2 linked regions of the Streptomyces venezuelae genome follow. The protein of the gene in region 2 interacts with the protein of the main gene of each other region in a pairwise test. Links are inferred from orthologs where the notes say so. Each region holds a gene or a part of one and is shown on either strand. Other genes may lie near its edges.

Evidence for each region.
Region 1: the proteins of rpe (region 2) and eno interact in binary tests that used the Escherichia coli proteins (3 or more experiments, as listed by UniProt). The link is inferred for Streptomyces venezuelae from one-to-one orthologs.

Annotation. Positions count from the first base shown.
Region 1 is NZ_CP029194.1:5,221,648-5,231,018, reverse strand. The notes cover bases 3,609-6,560. They hold eno (phosphopyruvate hydratase), read right to left. Parts: upstream 5,752-6,560; coding sequence 4,465-5,751; downstream 3,609-4,464. Other genes in these bases: DEJ46_RS24095 (transglycosylase family protein), read right to left, coding at 6,081-6,560; DEJ46_RS24105 (FtsB family cell division protein), read right to left, coding at 3,884-4,354; DEJ46_RS24110 (DUF501 domain-containing protein), read right to left, coding at 3,609-3,846. Also shown: DEJ46_RS24125 (SAM-dependent methyltransferase), read right to left, coding at 1-467; DEJ46_RS24120 (NAD(P)/FAD-dependent oxidoreductase), read right to left, coding at 640-2,019; DEJ46_RS24115 (Ppx/GppA phosphatase family protein), read right to left, coding at 2,390-3,304; more of DEJ46_RS24110, read right to left, coding at 3,301-3,608; more of DEJ46_RS24095, read right to left, coding at 6,561-6,824; DEJ46_RS24090 (transglycosylase family protein), read right to left, coding at 7,258-8,343; DEJ46_RS24085 (cytochrome P450 family protein), read right to left, coding at 8,529-9,371. UniProt on the Escherichia coli protein: Catalyzes the reversible conversion of 2-phosphoglycerate (2-PG) into phosphoenolpyruvate (PEP). It is essential for the degradation of carbohydrates via glycolysis.
Region 2 is NZ_CP029194.1:7,145,549-7,154,881, reverse strand. What follows is about bases 2,251-5,164. They hold rpe (ribulose-phosphate 3-epimerase), read right to left. Parts: upstream 4,093-5,164; coding sequence 3,409-4,092; downstream 2,251-3,408. Other genes in these bases: DEJ46_RS32720 (RsmB/NOP family class I SAM-dependent RNA methyltransferase), read right to left, coding at 4,243-5,164; DEJ46_RS32730 (sugar-binding transcriptional regulator), read right to left, coding at 2,251-3,273. Also shown: DEJ46_RS32745 (GuaB1 family IMP dehydrogenase-related protein), read right to left, coding at 1-1,286; DEJ46_RS32740 (barstar family protein), read right to left, coding at 1,392-1,724; DEJ46_RS32735 (ribonuclease domain-containing protein), read right to left, coding at 1,721-2,158; more of DEJ46_RS32730, read right to left, coding at 2,224-2,250; more of DEJ46_RS32720, read right to left, coding at 5,165-5,655; DEJ46_RS32715 (hypothetical protein), read right to left, coding at 5,692-6,048; fmt (methionyl-tRNA formyltransferase), read right to left, coding at 6,053-6,985; DEJ46_RS32705 (hypothetical protein), read left to right, coding at 7,213-7,731; DEJ46_RS32700 (primosomal protein N'), read right to left, coding at 7,830-9,333. UniProt on the Escherichia coli protein: Catalyzes the reversible epimerization of D-ribulose 5-phosphate to D-xylulose 5-phosphate.

The sequences.
Region 1 (9,371 bases), 1.9 Mb from region 2 along the record:
ACGTCGTAGTGGTGACTGATCGCCTGCTTGTCGCGGCGCCTGCTGTGGCTGCGGCCGCTGCGACCGCGCACCTCCTCGGCGGGCGGCGGCGGGGGCGGCAGGGGCCCGGCGAGCCGCAGCAGGGCGCGGGCGGCGGCACGGAGCTTCGGGTCGCGGACGGAGTCTCGCAGGGCCGTGAGACGGCTCCTGGTGTCCTCGGGGCGCTCCCAGAGGAGGCCCGAGAGCCGGTCCAGGACCTCGTACAGATCCCCTTCGACGTCGAGCTCCCCGGCCACCCAGGCGCGGGCCAGGCCCAGTTCGCCGGGCTTCCAGATCATCCTCCGCAGGGCGCGGCGGTCGCGGACGATCAGAACGGGAGCCCCCGCGGGGCCGGCTTCGCTGCCGTCCCAGGCTCGCAGTCGCACCGGGAGCGGTCCTCCGAGGACTTCCTCGGCGAGAGTCGTCAGCCGCGACGCGGCGTCGGCCATGATGCACACCTCCGTGATCTCGTGCCCCAGAAATGCCCGTCACCAAGGGAACACCCTGAGTAGGTGTTTCCCATCCCGGCGCAGCGTGACGCGTGCGCAAAACACGCGAAGGGCCGTCCGCACCACGGATGGCGGACGGCCCTTTCGGACGAGCTGTGCAGTTGTGCGGAGGCTAGGAGGCCTTGGCCTTCTCCTGCGCCGGCGCGGCCGGGGCGGGGGCGGGCTTGGCGGCCTCGTAGAACTCCTCGCGCGGCGTCTCCATGGCGCCGAGCGAGACGACCTCGCGCTTGAGGAACATGCCGAGGGTCCAGTCGGCGAAGACGCGGATCTTGCGGTTCCAGGTCGGCATGGCCATGCCGTGGTAGCCACGGTGCATGTACCAGGCGAGACGGCCCTTGAGCTTGATCTTCACCTTGCCCATGACGATCATGGCGACGCCCTTGTGCAGACCGAGTCCGGCCACCGCGCCCTTGTTGGCGTGGCTGTACTCCTTCTGCGGGAAGCCGCGCATGCCGGCCACCACGTTGTCGCCGAGGACCTTGGCCTGGCGCAGGGCGTGCTGGGCGTTCGGCGGGCACCAGGCGTTCGGGTTGCCGGCCTTGCGGCCGACCATGTCCGGAACCTGGGCGTTGTCGCCGGCGGCCCACGCGTAGTCGAGGCCGTTGATCTGGAGCTTCTCGTTGCAGTCCACGTGGCCGCGGGGGCCGAGCGGCAGACCGAAGCGGGAGAGCGCCGGGTTCGGCTTCACGCCGGCGGTCCACACGATCGTGTTGGAGTCGACCTCGAGGCCGTTCTTCAGCACGACGTGGCCGTCGACGCAGGAGTCCATGGAGGTCTCGAGGTAGATCTCGATACCGCGGGACTCCAGGTGCTCCTTGCCGTACTGGCCGAGCTTGGGGCCCACCTCGGGGAGGATCTTGTCGGCCGCGTCGACCAGGACGAAGCGCATGTCCTCGCGCGACACGTTCTGGTAGTACTTCGCGGCGTCGCGGGCCATGTCCTCGACCTCGCCGATCGTCTCGGCTCCGGCGAAGCCACCGCCGACGAAGACGAAGGTCAGCGCCTTGCGGCGGACCTCCTCATCGGTGGTCGAGTCGGCCTTGTCGAGCTGCTCGAGGACGTGGTTGCGCAGGCCGATGGCCTCCTCGATGCCCTTCATGCCGATGCCCTGCTCGGCGAGGCCGGGGATCGGGAAGGTGCGGGAGACCGCGCCCATCGCGATGACGAGGTAGTCGAAAGGCAGCTCGTACGCCTCGCCGACGAGCGGCGAGATCGTGGCGACCTTGCGGTCCTGGTCGATGGTGGTGACCCGGCCGGTGAGCACCTCGGCTCCGCGCACGACGCGTCGCAGCGGGACGACGACGTGGCGCGGCGAGATGCTGCCGGCGGCGGCTTCGGGGAGGAAGGGCTGGTAGGTCATGTACGACCGCGGGTCGACGACCGTGACGGTCGCCTCCGCGTAGCGCATCTTCTTGAGGATGCGCCGAGCTGCGTACAGGCCTACGTACCCGCCGCCTACTACGAGGATCCTGGGACGCTCCGTGGTGCTCATGGGATCGAGTATCCACCCCTCACCGGGGGGGTGCTCGTGCGCCCCTTCACAAGGTCCTGGCGGACCTCTGCTACACTCCGCCGCCCACGTGATCCATGTCATGGTGTTGCAAAGGAACCGGGGTGCGGCGGTGAACGTTGTTCACCCCTTGTGAACTGGCCTGGAGAGCCCTCGTTAACGCTGAACCGCCAGATGCGTTCACGCGATGGAAACAACGAGCGAAGTGGCCCCCGCACCTGCGAAAGGGCCCCGAGACGCCCCCCGGAGGGGCTAAAGACCCCCCTCTGGCGCCATCGAGGCCCTTTTCCTTGTGAAGAACTTCACGAACCTTTTCCGACAGGGTGTCGCCGGAGGGCTCGATAGGCGCCCACTATGCGACGGATAGGGCGATCCCATCGAGAATGTCGTGCTCGCTGACCACGACCTCGCTCGCTCCGACGCGCTCCACGATCTCCCTCAGGACGAGCGCACCGGCGATGATCACGTCGACCCGGCCCGGGTGGATGACGGTGATCGCGGCCCGCTCGTCGTGCGTGGAGGCGAGGAGCATGTCGGTGACCCCGGCGACGCGCTCGGCGGAGATCCGGGAGTGGTGGATCTTCTCGGAGTCGTACTCCGGCAGCCCGAGGGCGATCGCGGCGACGGTGGTGACCGAGCCGGCGAGCCCGACGAGGGTCTCCGCCGTGCCGATCGGCACGGTCTCCGCGGCCAGGTCGAGCGCGGCCCGGACGTCGGCGCGGATCGCGGCGACCTCCTCGGCGGTCGGCGGGTCGTTCCGGACGTGCCGCTCGGTCAGCCGGACGCAGCCGATGTCGACGGAGCGGGCGGCCTCGACGTGCTTGTTGCCGACGACGAACTCGGTGGAGCCGCCGCCGATGTCCACGACCAGGCGCCGGTCGTCGCCGTGCAGCTCACCGGTGGCGCCGGTGAAGGAGAACGCGGCCTCCTGGTCGCCGGTGATCACCTCGGGCTCGACGCCCAGGATCTCCACGACCCCGTTCACGAAGTCCTGGCGGTTCTCGGCGTCGCGCGAGGCGGAGGTGGCGACGAAGCGGAGCTTCTCGGCGCCCAGCTCCTTGATGACCTCGGCGTACGCGCGGCAGGCCGCGAAGGTCCGCTCCAGCGCCTCGGGCGCGAGCCGGCCCGTCTTGTCGACGCCCTGGCCGAGCCGGACGATCGTCATCCGCCGGTCCAGCTCGACGAGCTCGCCGGTCTCCGGGTGGACGTCGGCGACGAGGAGGCGGATCGAGTTCGTACCGCAGTCGATTCCGGCGACCCGGGTCATTCCGCGGACTCCTTCTCTTCCTTGTCCGCGCACGGCGTCACGCACGCACCCTTCGCCCACCACTCCGGCAGCATCGCGAGGGCCTCGTCACCGAACGGGTTGACGCCCGGGCCCGCGACCAGCGAGTGACCGACGAGGACGTGCAGGCACTTCACGCGGTCCGGCATGCCGCCGGCGCTCGGGAAGCCCTCCAGGACCTCGATCGCGTCCCGGCGGGCGAGGTAGTCCTCGTGCGCCGCCCGGTAGGCGGCGGCCAGCTCCGGGTCGGTGGCGAGCCGGGCCTGCATCTCCTTCATGACCCCGTTGGCCTCGAGTGTGCCGATGGCGGAGGCCGCGCGGGGGCAGGTCAGGTAGTACGTCGTCGGGAACGGCGTGCCGTCGGGGAGCCGCGGCGCGGTCTCGACGACGTCCGGGTTGCCGCACGGGCAGCGGTGCGCGATGGCGCGCAGGCCGCGCGGCGGCCGGCCGAGCTGCAGCTCGAAGGCGGCGATGTCCGTCGCGGTGGGCTCGGTGCGTTCGGTCTGCGGAGGGGGCGTTTCCATGTCTTCGATTGCCTTGCTCGTTGTCGCGGAGGAGGGGTCAGGGGCGGTCGGCGTGGTCGACGCCGTCCCAGAGGTTGTCGTACCAGGGGCGCTCGGCCGCGCCCTGGTCGGCGCGGGGCCGCTGCTCCGCGTCGGGGTCGTTCACGGTGAAGCCGGTCTCACCGGGCAGCACGTAGTGCAGGTGCTCGCGGGCGAGGCGGCGGACGTAGGCCGGGTCCTGGAGGCGGGCCTTCTCGTCCCGCAGCTCCTCGACCCGCTGGGCGGCCTCGGCGGCCCGGCGCTCCTGCTCCTCGATCTCGCCCTGCTGGGAGACGTAGCTCCGCATCGGGTAGGCGAGCGCCACGACGAGGGAGCAGACGACGAGGGCGAGGAAGGCCGCGCGGCCGGTGAGCCGGGAGCGGCGTGCCTGGCGGCGGGTCTGGGAGCGGTAGACACGAGCGGCGGTCTGCTCGCCGAGCAGTCTGATCCGGGTCGCGGTCGAGAACCGGTCCCGGTCCTTCGCGGCCATGTCGTGTCGCCTCCCCTGTTCATGCGTACGTCCCCGCACACGGTACGGGACCGAGTACGGGGACGTACGGAAGCTGCCCTACGGGGCCGGTGTCAGCCCCTGGGGTCTCGTCAGCCCTTGAAGCGCGGGAACGCGCTGCGGCCGGCGTAGACCGCGGCGTCGTCGAGGATCTCCTCGATGCGCAGCAGCTGGTTGTACTTGGCGACGCGGTCCGAGCGGGCCGGGGCGCCGGTCTTGATCTGGCCACAGTTCACGGCGACGGCGAGGTCCGCGATGGTGACGTCCTCGGTCTCGCCGGAGCGGTGGGACATCATGCACTTGAAGCCGTTGCGCTGGGCGAGCTCGACGGCGTCGAGGGTCTCGGTCAGCGAGCCGATCTGGTTGACCTTGACCAGGAGGGCGTTCGCGGTGCCCTCCTCGATGCCGCGGGCGAGGCGCTCCGGGTTGGTGACGAAGAGGTCGTCGCCGACGATCTGGACCTTGGTGCCCAGCTTGTCGGTGAGAACCTTCCAGCCCGCCCAGTCGTCCTCGAACAGCGGGTCCTCGATGGAGACCATCGGGTACGCGGAGACGAGCTCCTCGTAGTACTCGGTCATCTCGGCGGCCGAACGGGACTTGCCCTCGAACTCGTACTTGCCGTCCTTGTAGAACTCGGACGCGGCGACGTCGAGCGCGAGCGCGACATCGGTGCCCGGGGTGTAGCCGGCCTCCTTGATGGCCTCGACGATGAGGTCGAGGGCGGCGCGGTTCGACTCCAGGTTCGGGGCGAAGCCGCCCTCGTCGCCGAGGCCGGTGGAGAGGCCCTTGCGCTTCAGCACGCTCTTGAGCGTGTGGTAGATCTCCGCACCCCAGCGAAGGGCCTCGGAGAAGGACTCCGCGCCGATCGGGGCGATCATGAACTCCTGGATGTCGACGTTGGAGTCGGCGTGCGACCCACCGTTGAGGATGTTCATCATCGGAACGGGCAGCAGGTGCGCGTTCGGGCCGCCGAGGTAGCGGAAGAGCGGGAGGTCGGAGGCCTCGGACGCGGCGTGCGCGACGGCGAGGGAGACACCGAGGATGGCGTTCGCGCCGAGCGAGCCCTTGTTCTCGGTGGCGTCCAGGTCGAACATCGCCTGGTCGATCAGGCGCTGCTCGGTGGCGTCGTAGCCGACGAGCTCCGGGCCGATCTGCTCGATGACGGCGAGGACGGCCTTCTCGACACCCTTGCCCAGGTAGCGGTTGGGGTCACCGTCGCGAAGCTCGATGGCCTCGAACGCACCGGTGGAGGCGCCGGACGGAACAGCAGCACGGCCGGTGCTGCCGTCGTCGAGGCCGACCTCGACCTCGACCGTGGGGTTGCCTCGGGAGTCCAGGATTTCCCGGGCTACGACGACGTCGATGGACGGCACGAGCATCTCCTTTTTGGGATGTGACGCTGGATGTGACGCATGGCCGGTGCAGGGTCGACCGGCCTTGCGACATGAGCCTAACCGGCTCGGGGGCTCCGGTCGGCCGCGCGCCCGCCCCCTGGGACGAAAAAGGACCCAAGGGCATGCAATAAGGGACGAAGGGCCCCAGATCTACTGGGCAGTAACTGTGAGGTCGCCCCCGGCGGGCCGAAGACCCCCGGATACGCGGAACCCCGGTCCGGCGCGCACGGGGGAGAGTGCGCCGGACCGGGGTGGTCACCGCGGGAGGGTCGTCGGGGTCGGGGGAGCCGCCGGACTCACCCGAGCCGCCGGGTTCACTTCAGGTGGAGCTGCTGGCCCACGTAGATGAGGTCGGCGTTCTCGACGACGTCCTTGTTCAGCTCGAAGAGCTCGGCCCAGCCGCCCTTGACGCCGTGCGCCTCGGCGATCTTGCTGAGGGTGTCGCCGGCGACGACCTTGTACTCGCCGTCGCCCTTCTTGACGACCTTGCCGGTCGGGGTGGTGACCGTCTTCTTGGTGGCGGCCTTCGGCGCGGCGTACTGCTGCGTCGACTTCTTCGGGGCCTGGCGCTGCTCGCTGCGGGTGGTCGGCTGCTCGGCCTTCCGCTCCTGGCGCGGCTGCTGGGTCTGCTGCGGCTGCGTGCTCTGCTGCTGCGGCGCGCTCTCGGCGGCGCCGCCGTCGTACGAGGCGCCGGAGAGGCCCACGCCACAGCTCGGCCAGGCACCCTTGCCCTGGCCCGCGAGGACCTTCTCGGCGATGGCGATCTGCTGGGACTTCGACGCCTGGTTGGCGGTCGAGGCGTAGGCGGTGCCGCCGTACGCGGCCCACGTGGAGGCGGAGAACTGCAGGCCGCCGTAGTAGCCGTTGCCGGTGTTGATGGACCAGTTGCCGCCGGACTCGCACTGGGCGACGCGGTCCCACTCGGAGGCCGTGGCGGCCGAGGCGGTGCCCGCGGTCATCAGCGGGGCGGCCACGGCGACACCGGTGACGCCGACGAGCGTGGCGACCTGGGTGGCCTTGGAGGGACGACGGTGTTTGCCCTTGCCGGAAAACAGCATGGAGATTCTCCTCACCGACGCCTGTGAGGTGAGCTGTCGGGTTCGGGCCGGAAAGTTGCCCGGCCGCGTGTCCTAGCACGCGGCTTCACCCCAAGCCGGTCTTCGGCCGTCTCTCAACGGCCTGGACCGGCACTTACCTTGGGTCCCCCACTCCTGCCTTCGGCGCTTACGCGACGACTGTTCCCATCGGCCGACGGCAGGATTCGGCGTTTCGGTCGACGGGGCCCGCGGTGGCGAGCGGTTACGACCGTAGACACAGACCCACCGGAAGTTCAAAGAGGCGTATTGCGGAAATATCGCCCCTACTTGCCTTCCGGTGGGGGGCGTTTGTGCAGGTCGGAGGTGACGGAAGCAAAGTTCGCGGACGTGACACGCCAGTTGGGACGAAGAGACCCATGTCTCACTTGCCCAGAACCGGACATAAGCCCTCGAACTACTCCGCCACCTCCTCCGAACCGACCGTCAGGTCGAGGCTCTGACCAGGGACGATGAGGTCCGGATCGGTGCCCACGGTCCCGCGGTTGGCGTCATAGAGGGCGTCCCAGCCGCCAGGGAGTTCGTTCTCCTGTGCAATCTCGGACAGGTTGTCACCCGGCCGCACGGTGTACGTGCCCGAAGTGCCCTGACTGTCCGTTGTGCCCGAATCCTTCGACTCGTCAGCCACGGGCTTGGCGGTGGAGTTTTCCGCCAGCTTGTCCGTCGATGAAGCGTGTCGACCCGATTCGGCAGGAGTGTCCGCCTTGTCGGCTTCCTCCGGAGCCGCCTCGCCCCGGTGCTTGCCGGTGCCGGGCGCGGCCGACGAGGCGTCATCCTTCGGCGTCTCGGGCGAACCGGGCGTAAGGGATGTGTCGGGCGTGACCGGAGCGGTCGGGGTGCCCGGCGCGGTCGGGCTCACCGGCGCGGTCGGGGTGGTCGAGCCGTCCGGGGTGGTCCCGGTCGCCGGTGCGGTCGGGCTGACCGGCGTGGCGGTGCCGGCGGGGGTGGTGGGCGCGGCGGGGCCGGTGGGGGCCTCCGAGGCCTCACGGGGCGACTCGGAGGTCTCCGCGGCCTGCGTGGGCGCGGTGGCCTCCTCCGCCGCCTTCCCCGCGGACTTGTCGGCAGCGGCCTCCGAGGGCGCGACCGGGGTGCCCGCGGTCCGGTTCGACTCCGCCACGGGCCCCGTGGGCGCCTTCGTGGCGACGGCCGGGCCGGGGTTGACCCCGGTGGCCCTGCCGTCGTTCGTCAGACCGGCGATGGGCGCGCAGGTGGCCCAGTCGGTGCCGCCGGCGGTGAACGCCTTGTCGGCGATCGCGATCTGCTGGGCGCGGCTGGCCAGATCGGGGCTGGGCGCGTAGTCGAGGCCGCCGTTCCGCTCCCAGCTCTCCTGGGTGAACTGGAGGCCGCCGTACATGCCGTTGCCGAAGTTGGCGCTCCACTGGCCGCCGGACTCGCACTCGGCGACCCGGTCCCAGGTCGCGGCGTCGGCGGCGGAGGCGGAGCCGGTGGCGAGCAGCGGCAGCGCCAGGGCGGAGCCGGTCACACCCGCGGCTACGACGATGGCGGGGGCCTGACGGGGGCGGCGGTGTCTTCCGTTCCCGGATCGCATAGGAACGCCTTTCGCGTGACGGCTGGAAACTGCCGGGAAACGTAGCGGCATTCGAACACTCATCACAAGTCGATGGACCCCCGATCACGTGAAGATCACATTTCTGACGGTCCATCAACTCACAGCAGGCGTACGGAAGGGGTGAAATCCACCGGAAGCGTGCGCAATCCCCGCATGATGAGCCCTCCGCGCCACCGCAGTTCGGCCGGATCGGCCGCAAGTCGCAGGTCGGGCAGGCGCGTCAGCAGGGTGGCCAGCGCCGCCTGACCCTCCAGCCGGGCGAGCGGCGCGCCCAGGCAGTAGTGGATGCCGTGCCCGTACCCGAGGTGCTGGCTGTCGCGCCGCGAGAGGTCCAGCGTGTCCGGCTCCGCGAAGCGCTCCGGGTCCCGGTTGGCGGCGGCCAGGACCACGAGCACCGGGTCGCCCGCCGGGATCTCCTGCCCGCCGACGGTCAGCGCCTGCGTCGCGTACCGCCAGGTGGCCATCTCCACCGGACCGTCGTACCGCAGCAGCTCCTCGACGCCCGTCTCCAGGAGCCCGGTCTCCCCCGCCGCGACCGACGCCTGGAGCCGCTCGCGCTGCTCGGGGTGGCGGAGCAGCTGGTAGACGCCGTTGCCGATGAGGTTCACCGTCGTCTCGAAGCCGGCGAAGAGAATGATGAAGGCCATGGCGGCCGCTTCGTTCTCGGTGAGGTGCTCGCCGTGGTCGGAGGCCCTGATGAGCCCCGAGATGAGGTCCTCGCCGGGCTCCTCGCGCTTGCGATGGATCAGCTCCGCCAGGTAGCCGCGCATCTTCTTCACCGACCGGGCGACGCCGCCGCGCGGCCCGCCGCCGTGCCGGATCATCATCCCGGCCCAGTCCCGGAAGTCGTCCTGGTCCTCCGGGGGCACGCCGAGCAGGTCGCAGATCGCGTAGATGGGGAGCGGGAACGCGAACTCGTGGATGAGGTCGGCGCTCCCCCT
Region 2 (9,333 bases):
ACGCCCGGACGGGTCGGGTCGAGGAACATGCGGGAGGTCGAGATGCCCTCCTCGAACAGCGCCTTGCGGGCACGGTCGTAGGCGGACTCGTCGCTCGTGCGGTTCTTGACGGCGCGGGCGGAGGCCATGCCGAAGGACTCCTTGTAGGCGCGGCCCTGGGCGTCGTGCTGGAGGTCGCCCGGGGACTCGTACGTGCCGGCGAACCAGGAGCCGATCATCACGTTCGACGCGCCGGCGGCGAGCGCCATGGCGACGTCGCGCGGGTGCCGGACGCCACCGTCGGCCCAGACGTGCTTGCCGTACTTCTTCGCCTCGGCCGCGCACTCCAGGACGGCGGAGAACTGCGGCCGGCCGACGCCGGTCATCATGCGGGTGGTGCACATGGCGCCGGGGCCGACGCCGACCTTGATGATGTCGGCGCCCGCGTCGATGAGGTCCTTGACGCCCTCGGCGGCGACGATGTTGCCCGCGACGATCGGGACCTGCGGGTCGAGCGCCCGGACGGCCTTGATCGCGGAGATCATCGACTCCTGGTGCCCGTGCGCCGTGTCGATGACGAGCGTGTCCACGCCCGCGTCGAGGAGCTGCTTGGCCTTGCCGACGAAGTCGCCGTTGATGCCGATGGCGGCGGCGATGCGCAGCTTGCCCTCGGCGTCGGTGGCCGGGGTGTACAGGGTCGCGCGGAGGGCGCCCTTGCGCGTCAGGATGCCGACCAGGCGCCCGTCCTTGTCGACGGCCGGGGCGTAGCGGCGGTTGGCGTGGTCCAGCGTGTTGAAGGCCTCGCGCGGCTCGATGTCGGCGTCGAGGAGGAGCAGGTCCTTCGACATGACCTCGGACAGCTGGGTGAAGCGGTCCACGCCGGACAGGTCGGCGTCGGTGACGACACCGATCGGGCGGCGGTTCTCGTCGACGACGACGCCGGCGCCGTGGGCCCGCTTCGGCAGCAGGGAGAGCGCGTCGGCGACGGTCTGGTGGGGCTCCAGGACGATCGGGGTGTCGAGCACGTGGTGGCGGCTCTTGACCCACGAGATGACGTCGGTGACGACCTCGATCGGGATGTCCTGGGGGATGACGACCAGGCCGCCGCGGCGGGCTACGGTCTCGGCCATGCGACGGCCGGCGATGGCGGTCATGTTGGCGACGACGAGCGGGATCGTCGTCCCGGTCCCGTCCGGCGAGGAGAGGTCCACGGCCTGGCGGGAACCCACGGCCGAGCGGCTCGGCACCATGAACACATCGTCGTACGTCAGGTCGTAGGGCGGCTTGACGTCATTGAGGAAACGCACGTGCTGACATCCCAGTCGTTCGGATCGGCCCCTAGGCATTTCAGCCAGGGGAAAAAGCACGTAGTTCATTGTCCCACGCCGGTACGAATACCAGCCCCGGGCAATTCATCCGAGCCTTCCGGCAGGGGGTTCGTCGGATCCTACGAGCCCTTCGCCCAGGGAGAGGAGGACGGAGAGGCGGGTGGGGCGCTCGTCGACGGCCGTGGCGAAGACGTCCTGGGCGGTCCGCCACTCGCGAGGACGCGTCCTGGCGTACTCCTGCCAGCCCGTGACGACGACGGTGACGGGTTCGGGGAGATCCGTCAGGCAGTCGGCCAGGGCGTCCCAGTTCCGGCCGAACCAGGCGGGCAGCGCGAGGGTCACGGCGCACCGGTCCATGAGGGCGGCCTTGTCCGTGACTCCGGCCAGGTCGAGGAGGACGGCGTCGTCGATTCTCATCCGAGCACCTCCCGGAACGTCTCGTAGTGGTCGTCGGTCCAGTAGAGCTCGCCGTCCCGGCCGGTGACGATCCGGCGCGCCCCGCGGTCGCGCTCACCGGGGGTCTTCACGGTGTACTCGCGGTAGTACCCGCGTTCCTTGCGCGGCAGGATCCGCTCGAAGTTCGAGAAGACGGCGCCGTCCTTGGCGTACGGGTAGGGGCCGCCGCGCGCGATGAGGCCGAGCGTGCGGCGGGCCTCGGGCGGCAGGTCGGCGGCCCGTACGGTCGGCAGCCCCGAGAGCCCGGCCGACCCGGTGGGCGCGGCGGCGGGAGCGGAGGCGGCGGGAGCGGCGCCGGTCGCCCTCGTGGAGACCGTGTCGCCCGCGGCGGAGCATCCGGCCAGGAAGACGCACAGGACGAGCGCGAGGAGTACGCGAAAGGGCCGGAGCAACATGTCCCGAACATACCGTTACGGGAGGGCTCCGGCCCTGGGAAATCGCGGTGGTGGGCGGTGGCGGCTCAGCTGCCGTCGGGGTCCGTCCGGTCGAGCGCCGGGTGCGTGCCGGGGCTGGACTCGGTCAGCAGGTAGTCCGCGGCGGCGCGGTCCGTGACCAGGCTGGTGACGAGTCCGGAGCGGAGGACCGCCCCGATCGCCGCCGCCTTGCGCTGCCCGCCGGCGATCGCCACGACCTCGGGGATGCGCCGCAGCCGGTCCGCCTCGACGGTGATGCACCGCTCGCCCAGGTCGCGGCCGACGCGGCGGCCCTCGGCGTCGAAGAGGTGCGCGGACATCTCGGCGGCGACACCGAGCGAGGCGTAGTGGGCGCGCTCCGCGTCGGAGAGCATGTCGTGCACGGTCGAGATGCCCGGCTCCCAGGAGCCGATGGAGACGCAGGCGACCGTCACCTTGTCGAAGTACTCGAAGGCCCGCGCGATGCCGGTCTGGCTGCGCAGCGCCGCGGCGGTCGCCGGGTCCGGCAGCAGCATGGGCGCGTAGATCGGGTGCGCCTCGCCACCGGAGACCTGGGCGGCTCGGCGTACGGCCTCGACCGAGCCGCGCTCGGCGGTCCCGGCGTCGTACACGCCGGTGAGCTGCACGACCGTGCAGGGCGGCAGCCGGTCGAGCGCCGCCGCCATGTGGATGGTGGAGCGGCCCCAGGCGAGACCCAGGACGTCGCCCTCGGTGACCAGCTCGCCGAGCAGGTCGGCCGCGACCTCGCCGAGGTTCTCCGGGTCGGGCGACTCGTCCTCGCCCTCCGCCGGGGACTCGACGACGACGGCGTGGCGGAGCCCGTAGCGGGCACGGAGCGCGTCGGAGCGCTCGGCGTCGAGCTCGGCCGGCACACGGATCTCGATGCGCACGAGATCGCGCTCCAGGGCGGTCTCCAGGACCCGTGCCACCTTGAAGCGGCTCACGCCGAACTCCTCGGCGATCTGGATCTTGGACTTGCCCTCGAGGTAGAAGCGGCGGGCCATGGCCGCCGCCTGCACCAGCTCCGCGGGGCCCATCCGCAGGGCTGACCGTCCCGCCGACATACCGGCCACCGCGATCTCCTCACTGCTGTTCACGTACCGCTGTTCGCATACGGCTGTTCGCATACGGCTGTCGTTCACACTCTGGACTCGCCGTTCATCCTGTCAGATCCGGCGGGCCTTGATCGGTCCTGTCGGCGACCCGACGGGCCGCGTTCATCCGACGGTGGTTCAGTGGCCACACGCCCACGCGGCCGAGGCCGTCGTGGCCTCGGCGCGGGCCCGCAGCGAGGCCACGGCGGCCGCCGGGTCCGCCGCGCCGTAGACCGCCGAGCCGGCGACGAACACATCGGCGCCGGCCTCCGCGCACCGCTCGATGGTGGACTCGGCGACCCCGCCGTCGACCTGGAGCCACAGCTCCAGGCCGTGCTTGGAGATCAGCTCACGGGTCCGGCGGATCTTGGGCAGCATGATGTCGAGGAAGGCCTGGCCGCCGAAGCCCGGCTCGACCGTCATGATCAGCAGCATGTCGAGCTCGGGGAGCAGGTCCTCGTACGGCTCGATCGGCGTGGCCGGCTTGAGCGCCATCGAGGCGCGCGCACCCTTGGCCCGGATCTCCCGCGCGAGCCGCACGGGAGCGGCCGCGGCCTCGACGTGGAAGGTGACCGAACCGGCGCCCGCCTCCACGTACTGGGGCGCCCAGCGGTCGGGGTCCTCGATCATCAGGTGGCAGTCGAGCGGCGTCCCCGTCGCCCGGGAGAGCGACTCGACGATCGGCACCCCCAGCGTCAGGTTGGGCACGAAGTGGTTGTCCATCACGTCGACGTGCAGCCAGTCGGCACCCTCGACCGCCTTCGCCTCCTCGGCGAGCCGGGCGAAGTCCGCGGACAGGATGCTGGGGTTGATCTGCGCCATGTGCCAAGCCTCCCACGTTCTTGGGTACTTCTTTGCCGCTGAGCGGTTTCGAATCCGGTCCAGACCAATTTCGGTACGAAGCGACGAGCCGCGGACCGGGACGGACCGGGAGATTGCGGTCAGGTGATCGAAGGGTCGGACGCCCGTGGGTCAGGCGGTACGGCGCAGCAGCGCCAGATACATGGCGTCCGTGCCGTGCAGATGCGGCCACAGCTGGACGTCCGGGCCGTCACCGAGCGCCGGGACGCCGGGCATGTAGGGACGGGCGTCGATCAGCTCGGCGCCGCCGACCTTCTTGAGGACGTCGTCGACGACCACCCGGGTCTCGGCGAGATGCGGCGAGCACGTCGCGTAGCCGACGATCCCGCCGACGCGCACGGCGCTCAGCGCTTCGGTCAGCAGGGCGCGCTGGAGCGGGGCGAAGCCGTCCAGGTCCTCGGGGCGACGGCGCCAGCGGGCCTCGGGGCGACGGCGCAGCGCGCCGAGACCCGAGCAGGGCACGTCCATCAGGACCCGGTCGAAGGAACCGGGGCGCCACGGCGGGCGGGTGCCGTCGGCGGCGATGACCTGGTAGGGGCCGGGGTTGCCGGCGAGGGCGCGCTCGACGAGGCGCGCGCGGTGCGGCTGCTTCTCGGAGGCGAGCAGCGCGGCGCCGCGCTCGGAGGCGAGGGCGGCGAGGAGTGCCGCCTTGCCGCCGGGGCCCGCGCAGCCGTCGAGCCAGCGGGCGTCGGATCCTTCGAGCGGCGCGTTCGCGAGAGCCAGGGCGACGAGCTGGCTGCCCTCGTCCTGGACGCCCGCCCGGCCCTCCTTGACCGCCTCGATGGCGCCGGGCTCGCCGCCCTCGGCCATCCGCAGGGCATACGGGGACCAGCGGCCCGGCAGCGTCTCGGTGACCGCGGCGAGCTCCTCGGTGGTGGAGCGGCCGGGGCGTGCGACGAGGGTGACCTCGGGCCGCTCGTTGTCGGCCTCCAGGAGGTCCTCGATGCCCGCGCGGCCGCCGCCGAGGGCGTCCCAGAGCGCCGAGACCACCCAGCGGGGGTGCGAGTGGACGACGGCGAGGTGGTCCTCGGCGTCCTTGTCGTACGGCGGGGCGACCTGCGCCACCCAGGCGTCGAGGTCCTGCTGCGAGATCTTCCGCAGCACGGCGTTCACGAACTTGGCCCGTCCGTCGCCGAGCACCACCCGGGCGAGCTCGACGCTGGCGGAGACGGCCGCGTGCGTGGGGATCCGGGTCCCGAGCAGCTGGTGCGCGCCGAGCGCGAGCACGTCGAGCACGGGCGGGTCGACCTCGCGCAGCGGCCGGTCGATGCAGGCGGAGATGATCGCGTCGTACGTGCCCTGGCGACGCAGCGTCCCGTAGACGAGCTCGGTCGCGAGAGCCGCGTCCCGCCCGTCGAAGTCGCCCTTCTCGCGGGCCTTCCGCAGGAGCGGCGGCAGCACCAGGTTGGCGTAGGCGTCGCGCTCGTCCACCGCCCTCAGAGCCTCGAAGGCGAGCATCCGGACGGGGTCCTTCTGGGGCCTCCGGTAGGGCTTGTGGGGACGGCGACGTGCCTGCTCGCTCAAAGGTGCTCCGCGTGACGAAATGAGGGTCGAACTCCCTCAGCGTACGTCCGCCGACGTCCCCCGGGGAAAACGCCCCTGGCGGATCGCCCAGTCCTCGGCCGCGATCAGGCACACGGCCGACACCGTGCCGCCGCCGTCCGCCTCGAAGGCGACGAGCACGGGCGGCTCGGCGCCGACGAGACGGGTGACCTCCGCGCGCTCCTCGGGCGTGGGCGCGCGGAACTCCGGGTCCATGAAGTGCATCGGGCACCGGACGTAGAGGGTGTCCGTGAAGACGACCTCGAGCCCGTGGTGGTACGAGAGGTCGTGGTCGGCGACCAGGGTGAGCCGGCTGCCGTCGTAGTGGCGGACCTCCCAGTCCCACCAGGGCCCTTCGGGGAGCGGCGGCAGCACGGGGTCAGGCCCCCAGCCGCTCCCCGGCGGTGATGCGGACGCCGCGGGCCCAGTCGGCGGCCTTCATCGGCTTCTTGCCCTGCGGCTGGACCCAGAGGAGCTCGACGGCGTACGAGCCGGTGCCGGCGTACACGTTGTTCTTGCCGACCACGAGCTCGCCCGGGGCGAGGTCGGTGCGGTCCGGGAGGGGGGTGACCTGGATCAGCTTGAGGCGCTCGCCGCGGAAGAGCGTCCAGGCGCCCGGGGCGGGGGTGCAGCCGCGGACGACGCGGTCGACGCGCAGGGCTGGGGCCGCGAAGTCGACGTGCGCGTCCTCGACCTGGATCTTCGGGGCGAGGGTGATGCCCTCGACGGGCTGCGGGACGGCCTGGAGGTTGCCGTCCTCGATGCCGTCCATGGTCGCGGCGAGCAGCCCGGCGCCCGCGAACGCGAGGCGGGTCAGCAGGTCGCCGCTGGTGTCGGTCGGGCGGATGTCCTCGGTGACGACGCCGTAGACCGGGCCCGAGTCGAGCCCCTCCTCGATCAGGAAGGTGGACGCGCCCGTCACCTGGTCGCCCGCCATCAGGGAGTGCTGCACGGGCGCCGCGCCGCGCCACGCGGGCAGCAGCGAGAAGTGCAGGTTGACCCAGCCACGGGAGGGGATGTCGAGGGCGACCTTGGGGAGCAGCGCGCCGTAGGCGACGACCGGGCAGCAGTCCGGGGCGATCTCCCGGAGCCGGGCGAGGAAGTCCTCGTCGCGGGGCCTGGCCGGCTTGAGGACCTCGATGCCGGCCTCCTCGGCCCGCTGGGCCACCGGGCTGGCGACGAGCCGCCGCCCTCGTCCCGCCGGGGCGTCCGGGCGGGTGACCACGGCGGCCACCTCGTGCCGGCCGGAGGCGAGCAGGGCGTCCAGGGCGGGAACGGCGACCTCGGGGGTGCCTGCGAAGACGAGCTTCATGGGTGGCGGCTGCCTGTCTGTCCGGGGGCTTTACGGGCAGCGCACCAGTCTAGGCGCCCGCGGAGAAGGGGGCGTACGGAAGGACGAGCGCCCCGCGCATATGCGTGTACGCCCCCGCAGCGTGACCCAACTCCCGGTGGCGCGTTGGTCAAGAGAGATTGACCGAATCGGGTCGCCGTTCCCCCCTGCGACCCTCCCCCGTAAACGCCGGTTCGAGAGGCTTTCACATGGCCGACCACGCAACCCACGACGCCCAAGCCCGGGCGAGTCTGCACCTGTTGGTGCGGGACATCGAGCGGGTCCGGCGGCAGGTGGACGCACTGCGCACGCTCACGGCCCAGTTGGGCAATGTCTACCGTCCCCGCCGCTCCGGCCCTTCGACGGGCTTCGTCGTCTACGGGCGCGCGCCCGCCCCGACCGTCCGCCTCGCCCAGGAGCTCCGGGACAGCGTCGAGACCCTGGTGACCGCTGCGGTCGACTTCGACCGCTCGCTCGGCTTCTCGTGGGACGCGGTGGGTTCCGCGCTCGGTGTCACCAAGCAGGCCGTCCATCGCCGGTACGGCGCCCGGCGCGCGCCGCAGCCCGGCGTCCCCGTGGAGCAGGACCACAGCACGGAGCCGGGCGTCACCCGCACCCTTCCCGCGGTGCCCGCCGCCCGCTCGATGCCGCCGCAGCCCACCTCGGGCAGCGCCACCCTCCGCGAGGACCCTCGCCCGTCGGCCCTCCCCGGCCCGCGCAACGGCTGACCCGCGCCGAGCCTCCGACGGCCGCCCGCCCCCCACCGGGGCCGGCGGCCGTCGCGCGTCGTGGCAGCGGGCGTCGGGCGGTGCCGGCCGTCGGCGCGTCAGCCGATGTCCGGCGGGTCGACGCGGATCCGCACCGGTTCGCCTCCGCCGCGCGCGAGCCCGGCCGCCCGGGCCTGCTTGAGGGCCGCCGCCAGGGCCGCCCCGCTGCCCGGCGGCACCCGGACCAGGGCACGCTCCCACTGCTCGCCGGGGGGTGTGTCCCCGGGGCGGCGCGGACCGCCGGGGCGGACCACCGGCAGTGGCACCGGACCGAGGACCTCCGCGTCGCCCGGCAGCCCGGCCGCCGCCAGAAAACCCTCCACGGCCTCCGGCGGGCCGGACACCGCGGCCATCCGGGAGACCGGCGGGAAGCCCAGCTCGGCCCGCTCGGCCAGCTCCCGCTGCGCGTGGCCCACCGGGTCCCAGCGGACGAGCGCCTGGACCGGGCGGAGCGTCGGCTCGGCGACCACGACGACCGTGCCGCCCTCGGGCTGCCCCCGCACCAGCGAGGCCGCGTCGATCCAGCGGCGCAGCGCCTCCTCGCCCGCGCGCAGGTCGGGCCGGCCGAGCATGGCCCAGCCGTCGAGGAGCAGCGCGGCCGCGTAGCCGCCCTCGGCGACGGGTTCGGCACCGGGGGTGGACACGACGAGCGCGGGCCGTCCTGGCACGGTGTCGAGGATGTGGTCCCGCCCCGAGGTCCGCACCGGCACCGCGGGGAAGGCCCGGCCGAGCTCCTCCGCCGTGCGCCGCGCGCCCACGATCTGGGCCCGCAGCCGGTTCGATCCGCACGCCACGCAGTGCCAGTCGGGGGCGCCCCGCCCGCACCAGCCGCAGCGCAGCTCCTGCTGTTCGGGGGCCTCAAGGGGCCCGGCGCAGTGACGGCAGCGGGCGGGCGTCCGGCAGCGCTCGCAGGCCAGCCGGGGCACGTATCCACGCCGGGGGACCTGGACGAGCACCGGCCCGGTCTTCAGCCCCTCCCTTACGGCCTGCCAGGCCAGCGAGGGCAGCCGGGCGGCGCGGGCGGCCTCGTCGCGGGCCAGCTCGCCGTCGCCGACGGTCCGGATCAGGGGGGCGGCCCTGCGGACCTGCTCGCGTCCGGCGCCGAGGGCCTTGGCCCAGCCGGACTCCACCAGCTGGGCGGCCTCGACGGTGCAGCTCGTGCTGCCGAGGAGGAAGGCGCACCGGTCGTGGGCGGCGCGCAGCAGCAGGACCTCGCGCGCGTGGGGCTGCGGGGCGTGCGGCTCGCTGTGGCTGCCGTCGCCGTCGTCCCAGATGACGGCGAGTCCGAGGTCCCGCACGGGGGCGAACATCGCGGCCCGGGTGCCGACGACGGCCCGCACGGAGCCGCGCCGGACGGCGAGCCAGCGTGCGTACCGCTTCTCGGGGCCCGCTTCGGCGGTGAGCAGCGCGTGCCGCCCCTCCCCCAGGACCCCGGTCAGCGCCGCGTCGACCCGGCCGGCCGCCCGGCCGTCCGGTACGACGACGAGGGCGCCCCGGCCGGAGGCCAGGGTCGCGGCGACGGCGCGGGCGATCTCCTCGGCCCAGTACGGTCCCGGCAGCGCG